Regions from separate parts of the Streptomyces sp. P9-A4 genome, predicted to be linked through region 2. Evidence: riboswitches for the same ligand, from Rfam matches in the RefSeq annotation. Region 2 holds a riboswitch; the other holds the start of a gene.
What was found. Region 2 has a riboswitch for ZMP and ZTP ahead of V4Y03_RS00660 (bifunctional 5,10-methylenetetrahydrofolate dehydrogenase/5,10-methenyltetrahydrofolate cyclohydrolase). Riboswitches for the same ligand answer to the same signal wherever they lie in the genome.
Positions count from the first base shown of each region.

Region 1 (4,470 bases), 4.5 Mb from region 2:
CGTACAGCTTCCGCCAGACCCCGTCCGGGCCCTGCTCGTACAGCGCGAAGGAACGGCACGTCCAGGCCGCCTCGTAACCGGCGAGTTCCTCGTACGCCCGGTCCATCCCCTCCTCGGAGATGCCGTGCGCCACGGTGACGTGCGGGTGGTACGGGAACTGGAGCTCGCGCACCAGCGGCCCGGCCTCGTCCCGGATGCGGTCCTGGAGCCGGGTGCAGAGGGGCACGCCCTCCTGCACCTTCACATAGACGACCGGCGAGAGCGGCCGGAAGGTCCCGGTGCCCTTGAGGCGCACGGGGAACGGCTGGTGGTCGGCGGCGACACCCGCGAGGTGCGCCTCGATCTCCGGCAGCCGCTCCTCCGCGACCTCGGTCGGCGGGACCAGCGTGACGTGCGTGGGGATGCCGTAGGCGGCCGGGTCCCCGAAGCCGGCGCGCCGCTCCTGGAGCAGGCTGCCGTAGGGCTCCGGGACCGCGATCGAAACGCCGAGCGTTACGGTCCCCACGTCGTTCTCCTCCGTTGTCGGTCGACTTGTGCCGAGTGGTGCAGCCGCCAGTGTGCGGCCTGCACCACCCTTTGGGCCAGGGCCCTTGGTCTCGTGCCCGCTCAGTGCTTGGCGGGCAGGAGACCGATCCGGTCGTACGTCTGCGCCAGCGTCTCGGCGGCGACCGCGCGGGCCTTCTCCGCTCCCTTGGCCAGAACCGAGTCCAGCGTCTCCGGGTCGTCCAGGTATTCCTGGGTGCGGGTCCGGAACGGCGTGACGAAGTCCACCATGACCTCGGCGAGATCCGTCTTCAGCGCGCCGTACATCTTGCCCTCGTAGCTCTTCACCAGGTCGTCGACGGACGTGCCGGTGAGCGTGGACATGATGCCGAGGAGGTTGGAGACGCCCGCCTTGTTCTCCGGGTCGAACCGGATCACCGTGTCGGTGTCGGTGACCGCGCTCTTGACCTTCTTCGCGGTGACCTTCGGGTCGTCCAGGAGGTTGATGAGGCCCTTCGGCGTGGACGCCGACTTGCTCATCTTGATCGCCGGGTCCTGGAGGTCGTAGATCTTCCCCGTCTCCTTGAGGATGTACGGCGAGGGGATCGTGAACGTGTCGCCGAAGCGGCCGTTGAAGCGCTCCGCGAGGTCGCGGGTCAGCTCGATGTGCTGGCGCTGGTCCTCGCCGACCGGGACCTCGTCGGCCTGGTAGAGCAGGATGTCCGCGACCTGGAGCACCGGGTAGGTGAAGAGGCCGACGGTGGCGCGGTCGGCGCCCTGCCTGGCGGACTTGTCCTTGAACTGGGTCATGCGGGAGGCCTCGCCGAAGCCGGTGAGGCAGTTCATGACCCAGCCGAGCTGGGCGTGCTCGGGGACGTGGCTCTGGACGAAGAGGGTGCAGCGCTCCGGGTCGAGACCGGCGGCGAGCAGCTGGGCGACGGCGAGCCGGGTGTTGGCGCGCAGCTCCGCGGGGTCCTGCGGGATCGTGATCGCGTGCAGGTCGACGACCATGTAGAAGGCGTCGTGGGTCTCCTGGAGGGCCACCCACTGGCGGACGGCGCCGAGGTAGTTGCCGAGGTGGAACGAGCCTGCGGTGGGCTGGATTCCGGAGAGCACGCGGGGAACGTCAGAGGCCATGCACATCATTCTCTCAGGTGCGGGAACCGATCCCCGACTGCCCGTCCCCCACGCGTCGCGGGGACGGTCCGCAGTGAGACCGGGAACACATGGGTGCGTCCTGCGGGCCCCGCGCTCCCGGTCCACAGGAGCGCGGGGCCCGGCCCTCCGCTAGACCGGGAGGCCCGGGGCCGGGAAGTCGGCCATCAGGCCGGTGACCTCGGCGCGGACCGTGGCGAGGGCCTGCTCGTCGCCGGTGCCGGCGGCCGTCACGGCGCGGTCGATCCAGTCGGCGACCGCTGCCATGTGCTCCGTGCCGAGACCGCGGGAGGTGAGGGACGGGGTTCCGATGCGGATGCCGGAGGGGTCGAAGGGCTTCCGGGTGTCGTACGGGACGGTGTTGTAGTTGACGACGATGCCCGCCCGGTCGAGGGCCTTCGCGGCGATCTTGCCGGGGACCTGCCGGGACGTGAGGTCCATCAGGATCAGATGGTTGTCGGTGCCGCCGGAGACCAGGTCGAAGCCGCGCGCGAGGAGCGCCTCGGCGAGCGCCCCGGCGTTGGCGACGACGGCGTGGGCGTAGTCGCGGAAGGAGGGCTGGGAGGCCTCGTGGAGGGCGACGGCGATGGCGGCGGTGGTCTGGTTGTGCGGGCCGCCCTGGAGGCCGGGGAAGACGGCCTTGTCGAGGGCCTTGGCGTACTCCGCGCGGGACATCAGCATGGCGCCGCGCGGGCCGCGCAGCGTCTTGTGGGTGGTCGTGGAGATCACGTCCACGTGGCCGACCGGGGACGGGTGGGCGCCGCCCGCGATCAGCCCGGCGATGTGGGCGATGTCGGCGACGAGCACGGCACCGGCCTCGCGGGCGATCTCGCCGAAGGCGGCGAAGTCGATCGTGCGGGGCAGCGCGGTGCCACCGCAGAAGATCACCTTCGGGCGTTCCTTGAGGGCGAGGTCGCGGACCTCGTCGAAGTCGATGAGACCGGTGTCCTGGCGGACCCCGTACTGGACGCCCCGGAACCACTTGCCGGTGGCGGAGACGCCCCAGCCGTGGGTGAGGTGGCCGCCCATGGGCAGGGCCATGCCCATGACGGTGTCGCCGGGCTCGGCGAAGGCGAGGTAGACGGCGAGGTTGGCCGGGGAGCCGGAGTACGGCTGGACGTTGGCGTGGTCGACGCCGAAGACGGCCTTGGCGCGTTCGACGGCGAGGGTCTCGACCTGGTCGATGATCTGCTGGCCCTCGTAGTAGCGGCGGCCGGGGTAGCCCTCGCTGTACTTGTTCTGGAGGACGGTGCCGGAGGCTTCGAGGACGGCGGCGGAGACGTAGTTCTCGCTGGGGATGAGGCGCAGCGTCTCGGCCTGGAGCCGTTCCTCGGCGCCGACGAGGGCGGCCAGTTCGGGGTCGGCTGCGGTGAGTGCGGGGTGCTGTGGGGCGTTCACGACGGTGTCCTCCGGGCGTCGGTGGGTCCCGGGGCGCACGGCGTGAGAGGCGCGGCGCCACGCGGGACGTCGGTCCCGTGACGCCCAGGCGGGCGGCGTCTCGTGTGGTCTGCCGCGCACGGCTCCCCCGGGGTCGCTTCCCCGTACGCCAGTCGCCGTGCGTGTTTTCAGAGTAGCTGGCGCGCCGCGCGCGCGAGGTTTCCCGGCCCGGGTCGCGAGCGACGATAGAAAGCAGGGGCCACACCCCTTCGGCGGGTCCATCCCGCGAGCCGCAGGACGAACGGAGATCCCGTGTCGAGCACCCAAGACGCGATCGCTTCGGCGGAGGCGCACAGCGCTCACAACTACCACCCCCTGCCGGTCGTCGTCGCTTCGGCGGACGGCGCCTGGATGACCGATGTCGAGGGGCGCCGCTATCTCGACATGCTGGCCGGCTACTCGGCGCTCAACTTCGGGCACGGCAACCGGCGTCTCATCGACGCGGCGAAGGCCCAGCTGGAACGGGTGACGCTGACCTCGCGCGCCTTCCACCACGACCGCTTCGCCGACTTCTGCACACAGCTCGCGGAGCTGTGCGGCAAGGAGGCGGTGCTGCCGATGAACACCGGAGCGGAGGCGGTCGAGACGGCCGTGAAGACCGCCCGGAAGTGGGGGTACGAGGTGAAGGGCGTGCCGGACGGGCACGCGAAGATCGTGGTCGCGGCGAACAACTTCCACGGCCGGACGACGACGATCGTCAGCTTCTCCACGGACCACGAGGCACGGGACCACTTCGGTCCGTACACGCCGGGGTTCGAGATCGTGCCGTACGGGGACCTGACGGCCCTGGAGGCGGCGGTCACCGAGAACACGGTGGCGGTGCTGCTCGAACCGATCCAGGGCGAGGCGGGGGTCCTGGTGCCGCCGGCGGGCTATCTGGCGGGGGTGCGGGAGCTGACGCGCCGGCGGAACGTGCTGTTCATGGCGGACGAGATCCAGTCGGGTCTGGGCCGGACGGGGCGGACGTTCGCGTGCGAGCACGAGGGGGTGGTGCCGGACGTGTACATCCTGGGGAAGGCGCTGGGCGGCGGGGTGGTGCCGGTGTCGGCGGTGGTCGCCGACCGTGACGTGCTCGGGGTGTTCCGGCCGGGTGAGCACGGGTCGACGTTCGGCGGGAACCCGCTGGCCTGCGCGGTGGCCCTGGAGGTGATCGCGATGCTGCGGACGGGCGAGTTCCAGGAGCGGGCGGCGGAGCTGGGCGAACACCTCCACGCGGAGCTGGGCCTCCTGGTGGGCGGCGGCGCGGTGGAGGCGGTGCGCGGACGCGGGCTGTGGGCCGGGGTCGACATCGCCCCGTCGCACGGCACGGGCCGGCAGATCTCGGAGAAGCTGATGGAGCGGGGGGTACTGGTGAAGGACACCCACGGCTCGACGATCCGGCTGGCACCACCCCTG
Region 1 is NZ_JAZIFY010000001.1:4,636,486-4,640,955, reverse strand. It holds gene V4Y03_RS21025 (2'-5' RNA ligase family protein) at 1-505, opposite strand, end outside; gene trpS (tryptophan--tRNA ligase) at 607-1,620, opposite strand; gene glyA (serine hydroxymethyltransferase) at 1,771-3,036, opposite strand; ZMP/ZTP riboswitch at 3,112-3,202, opposite strand; gene rocD (ornithine--oxo-acid transaminase) at 3,328-4,470, shown strand, end outside.
Region 1: linked by a shared signal. The riboswitch ahead of glyA (serine hydroxymethyltransferase) and the one ahead of V4Y03_RS00660 (bifunctional 5,10-methylenetetrahydrofolate dehydrogenase/5,10-methenyltetrahydrofolate cyclohydrolase) in region 2 are both predicted to bind ZMP and ZTP.

Region 2 (4,470 bases):
TGGTCGTACCGGGCCTCGTACGACATGAGCGCGCCTTCGGCACCGGGTGCGGCGTAACGGGTCATGGGCATGGCCTCCCTGGGACGGGCCGGCCGTCCCGGGCCGGCGCTCACCCGCGAGTGTGCGGACCCGGAGGTTGCAAGAGGGTTGCACCGGCTGACAGTTCGGCCTCCAGGGAATCCAGCCGAGCCCGTACGGGCGGGAGCTGGGCCGCCGGTACGGCCGCGCACAGCGCCCGCCAGACCGTCACGTCGTCCTCGCCCCACGTGCTGTACGCCCAGTCGGCGAGCAGCCCCGGATCACCCCGGTCCACCAGCGCGGCCCGCAGCCGGTCCGCGAGCCGCTCCCGGAGCCGTACCACACCCGGGGCGAGGGAGGCCGGGAGCAGCGGGCCCGCGTAGTCCCCGGCGGCAGCCGCCACGGCCCCCGAGGCGAGACGCCGGTCGACCGTCGCGAAGTCGGCGTCCACCGCACCGGCAAGCCGGTACGGGCGCGAACGCAGGACGTCGGGACCGAGCAGGGCACGGAGCCGGGACAGTTCCGCCCGCAGCGTCACCGGAGTCACCGACGCGTCCTCGTACAGCAGCGTGAGGAGTTCCTCGCCGCCCACCCCCTCCGGGCGGTGCGCGAGGACCACCAGGATCTCGCTGTGCCGCCGGCTCAGCCGCACCCGCCGGCCGCCCACCGAGAGCACCGCCTCGTCCCGGCCGAGCGCCGACAGCCGGAGCCGCCCCGGCTCGGGCGCGGGCCCGAGCAGCGCCAACTGGGACTCCGCCGCCCGCGCCACCGCCTGGACGAACCCGAGGCTGTGCGGGTGCGCGAGCCGGCTGCCGCCCGTGATGTCGACCGCGCCGAGCACCCGGCCGCTGCGCGGGTCGTGCACCGGAGCGGCGGCGCAGGTCCACGCGCGTACCGGGTGCCGGAAGTGCTCGGCGGCGACGACCTGCACCGGCCGGTCGACGGCGAGGGCCGTTCCCGGGGCGTTCGTCCCCGCCGCCGCCTCCGACCAGCGGGCGCCTGCCACGAAGTTCATCCCGCGCGCCTTGCGGAGGGTCGTGGGGTGGCCTTCGACCCACAGCATCCGCCCGGCGGCGTCGCAGACCGCGAGGAGATGCTCCCCGTCCGTCGCGTACGCCCCCATCAGCTCGCGGATCACCGGCATCGCCGCCGCCAGCGGATGGCCGTCCCGGTACGCGGCGAGCTCGTCCTCCGCCAGTTCGACCCGCGCCGCCCCGTCCTGGTTCACGCGCGCGCGTGCGGAGCGCCGCCACGAGGCGGCGACGAGCGGTCGGACGGGGAGGGGGCCGGAACCGGGGCCGGTGCCGGTGCCGGGGCCAGCGGGGTCATCGGCGACACCGGAGGTACTGCCGACACCAGCGTCACCGGTCCCCGGCCCCGGGGCCGTTCCGGGCGCCGTGCGCGCCTGTCCCGCCACCCACGTATCGCTCAACTCGGCCTCCTCGTCGAGGTCGTTCCTTCGCGGCCCGGCGCCGCACGATTCCGCCGGGCCCGTCCCTTCGCGTGCCGCTCCGGTCCCGGCCCGTCCCGACGGGTCCTGCCGGTCCCGGCCCCTCGCGCTCATCGTGAGGCGCGGGCGGGCCGGCGACAAGCTCCCGGACGCCCGCGCGTGCCCACCCTGTCAGGGACCCGCCCCCGGCCGCTCACGTAGAGTGGGGCTCGGGCCGTGACTGGCGCTTGAGGTGGATCACCACCGGGGAGCGGTCCGACGGGAGCGCGCGGACGCGCGACCGTCCCGATGCCGTGCGCCTGGGCGAACCACCGGTCAGAGACGACGCCCAGGAGTTGCCATGTCCACCAGCACCGCCACCCTCATGGACGGTACGGCCCTCGCCCGCCGCACGGTCGAGGAGACCGCCGCCCGCGCCGCCGAGATCACCCGCCGCACCGGCGTCACCCCGTGTCTCGCGACGGTCCTGGTCGGCGCGGACCCGGCCTCCGTGACGTACGTGAAGATGAAGCAGAACCGCTGCGCGAAGGCCGGAATCCGTTCCAAGCACGTCGAACTGCCGGCCGCCACGACGACCGAGGAGCTCGTCGCCGCGATCACCGCGCTCTCCGCGGACCCCGACGTCCACGGCATCCTCCTCCAGCACCCCGTCGGCCCGCACATCGACGAGCGCGCCGCCTTCGAGGCCATCGCCCCCGAGAAGGACGTCGACGGCGTCACCATGGCGTCCTTCGCCGCCATGGGCTTCGGCCTGCCCGGCTTCGTCTCCTGCACGCCCGGCGGCATCATGCGGCTTCTCGACGCGTACGAGGTCGACCCGCGCGGCAAGCGTGCCGTCGTCGTCGGACGCAGCGCGATCCTCGGCAAGCCGGCCGGCCTGCTCCTCCTCGGCCGCGACGCCACCGTCACCTACTGCCACTCCCGAACCGAAGACCTCTCCTCCGTCGTCCGCGAGGCCGACATCCTCGTCGCCGCCGTCGGCAAGCCGAACTTCATCCAGGGCTCGGACATCAAGCCGGGCGCCGTCGTCATCGACGCCGGCTACAACCCGGGCAACATCGGTGACGTCGACTTCGCCTCGGCCGCCGAGCGCGCCTCCCTCATCACCCCGGTGCCCGGTGGAGTCGGCCCCATGACCATCGCCGTGCTCCTCGCCCAGACGGTCGAGGGCGCGGAGCGCCAGCTCGGTCTGTAGGACGACTGATGACGGGGCGGTCGTGGCCGTGGCGGGCGGGGGCGCGGTCGGCGATTGTCACGGTTCTGTACGGGCAGGGCCCGGGGTCCGAAAAGGGGTGGCCGTGCGGCCGCCGACGGGCGACCCTGGACCGCGTGCCACACCCGTCGACCGCCGCCCCGCCGCCGGACCGAGAGCCGGACGCGCCCGGATCGGCCACCGCGCCCCCACCGGACGGCCCGCGCACACCAGGTGGCGCGGCCGAAGAAGTCGGTGTGCCTGACCCGGTCGGCGCGTCGGATCCGTTCGGCACGTCGGACTCGTTCGGTGCGTCGGATCCGTTCGGCGCGCCCGGGTCGGTCGGCCCGTTCGACGGGGGCGCGGAGCCCGGCACGGGTCCCGACGCTCGCACCGCCATACGCGGGCCCGCCGCACCCCCGTCCGGGACGCCCCGGCCCGTGACACCCGCCCCCGGCACACCGCGACCCACCGGTTCCGAGTCCGGGTGGTCGCCCCGGATCGTCCGGCTCGGCGCGCCCCGGCCCGGACCCGCCGCGCGGCGCGCCCGGCGCTTCGGCGTACCGCTCGTCCCGCTGCTCGTGGCCACCCTCGTGGCGACGGCCTTCCTGGCCGCCAGGGGCGGGGCCGGGCAGCAGCTGACCGCCGAAGGACGGCAGGGCGGCGATCCGCCCGTCGTCACCGACGACGGCCGGTCCGCCGTGACCCCGACCGCCGATGCGCGTACGGACGGCGGGCGGACCGACGGCGCGTCGGCCACCGGCACCCGGACGTCCGACACGCCGACCTCCGACACGCCGCCGTCCGGGCCGACCCCGCCCGGCTTGCCCCCGAGCGGTACGCCGAGCGGTTCCGGGCCCTCGGACCGGCCTGCCCGTACCGGCGGGAGTGCGTCACCGACCCCCTCCCGCGCCACGAACCACTCACCCGGACACACGCCGAGCCCTTCGTCGCACCCGACCGGGGACCGCCGAGTGGGCCGGATCGTCTCCTTCGAGGCCCTGCGCGTCGGCGACTGCTTCGACATCGACCGCGCCGCGCCGGGTAGGGCCCTCCGCCGTGCCTGCGACACGCCGCACAACGCCGAACTCGTCGCCCGGCCCCGTCTGACCGGCCGCTTCGCGAGCGACCTGGCCGTCCGGGAAGCCGCGACCCTGCTGTGCCGCGAACCGCTCCGCCGCAAGGCCGCACGCCAGCCGCTCGGCACCCGCTGGACCACCTTCGTCCAGTACCCGTTCCGTACGAGCTATCTCCTCGGCTCCGAGAGCGTCGCGTGCAGCCTGGCCGCGCCCTCCGGGGGCACTCTCAGCCGACGGCTCCAGTAGCGCCGGCTCGACCGGCACGGGCACCCGTAACACCGGCCCGACCGGCACCGATTCCCGTCACCCAGCGGCTCCAGCCGGACCCGCACCCGCACCCGCTCCAGGCGCACCGGCCGCGAACGCCGTCGCCAGGGCCGTCGCCGGGTCACGGTCCGGCGGCCCCGCGGGCGACCAGCGCGCACCCGACTTGAGGTAGGGCCACCAGCGCCCGTCCTCGCCGAACCGCAGCTGCGCCTCCGCACCCACCACCGTCCACCGCGCGCCGCCCGCCCGCCGCAGCGCGGGCCGGTCGCCGTCCTCCCAGGCCTCCGCGAGCCGGGCCCCGGCCCGCGCCAGCGCGTCCGCGTCCGGCGCCCACTCCTCCTCCAGCACGGCGAGGGCGGCGGCGCCACCGAACCGCCACGCGCGCGTGGCCAGGTCCAGGTCCGTCCGCGACCGCCCCGAACCGGAGGCCAGCCGGGTCGTGATCCACGGCACGGGGGAGTCGG
Region 2 is NZ_JAZIFY010000001.1:137,370-141,839, reverse strand. It holds gene exaC (acetaldehyde dehydrogenase ExaC) at 1-65, opposite strand, end outside; gene V4Y03_RS00665 (GAF domain-containing protein) at 110-1,450, opposite strand; ZMP/ZTP riboswitch at 1,675-1,780, shown strand; gene V4Y03_RS00660 (bifunctional 5,10-methylenetetrahydrofolate dehydrogenase/5,10-methenyltetrahydrofolate cyclohydrolase) at 1,809-2,663, shown strand; gene V4Y03_RS00655 (hypothetical protein) at 3,101-3,985, shown strand; gene V4Y03_RS00650 (SWIM zinc finger family protein) at 4,043-4,470, opposite strand, start outside.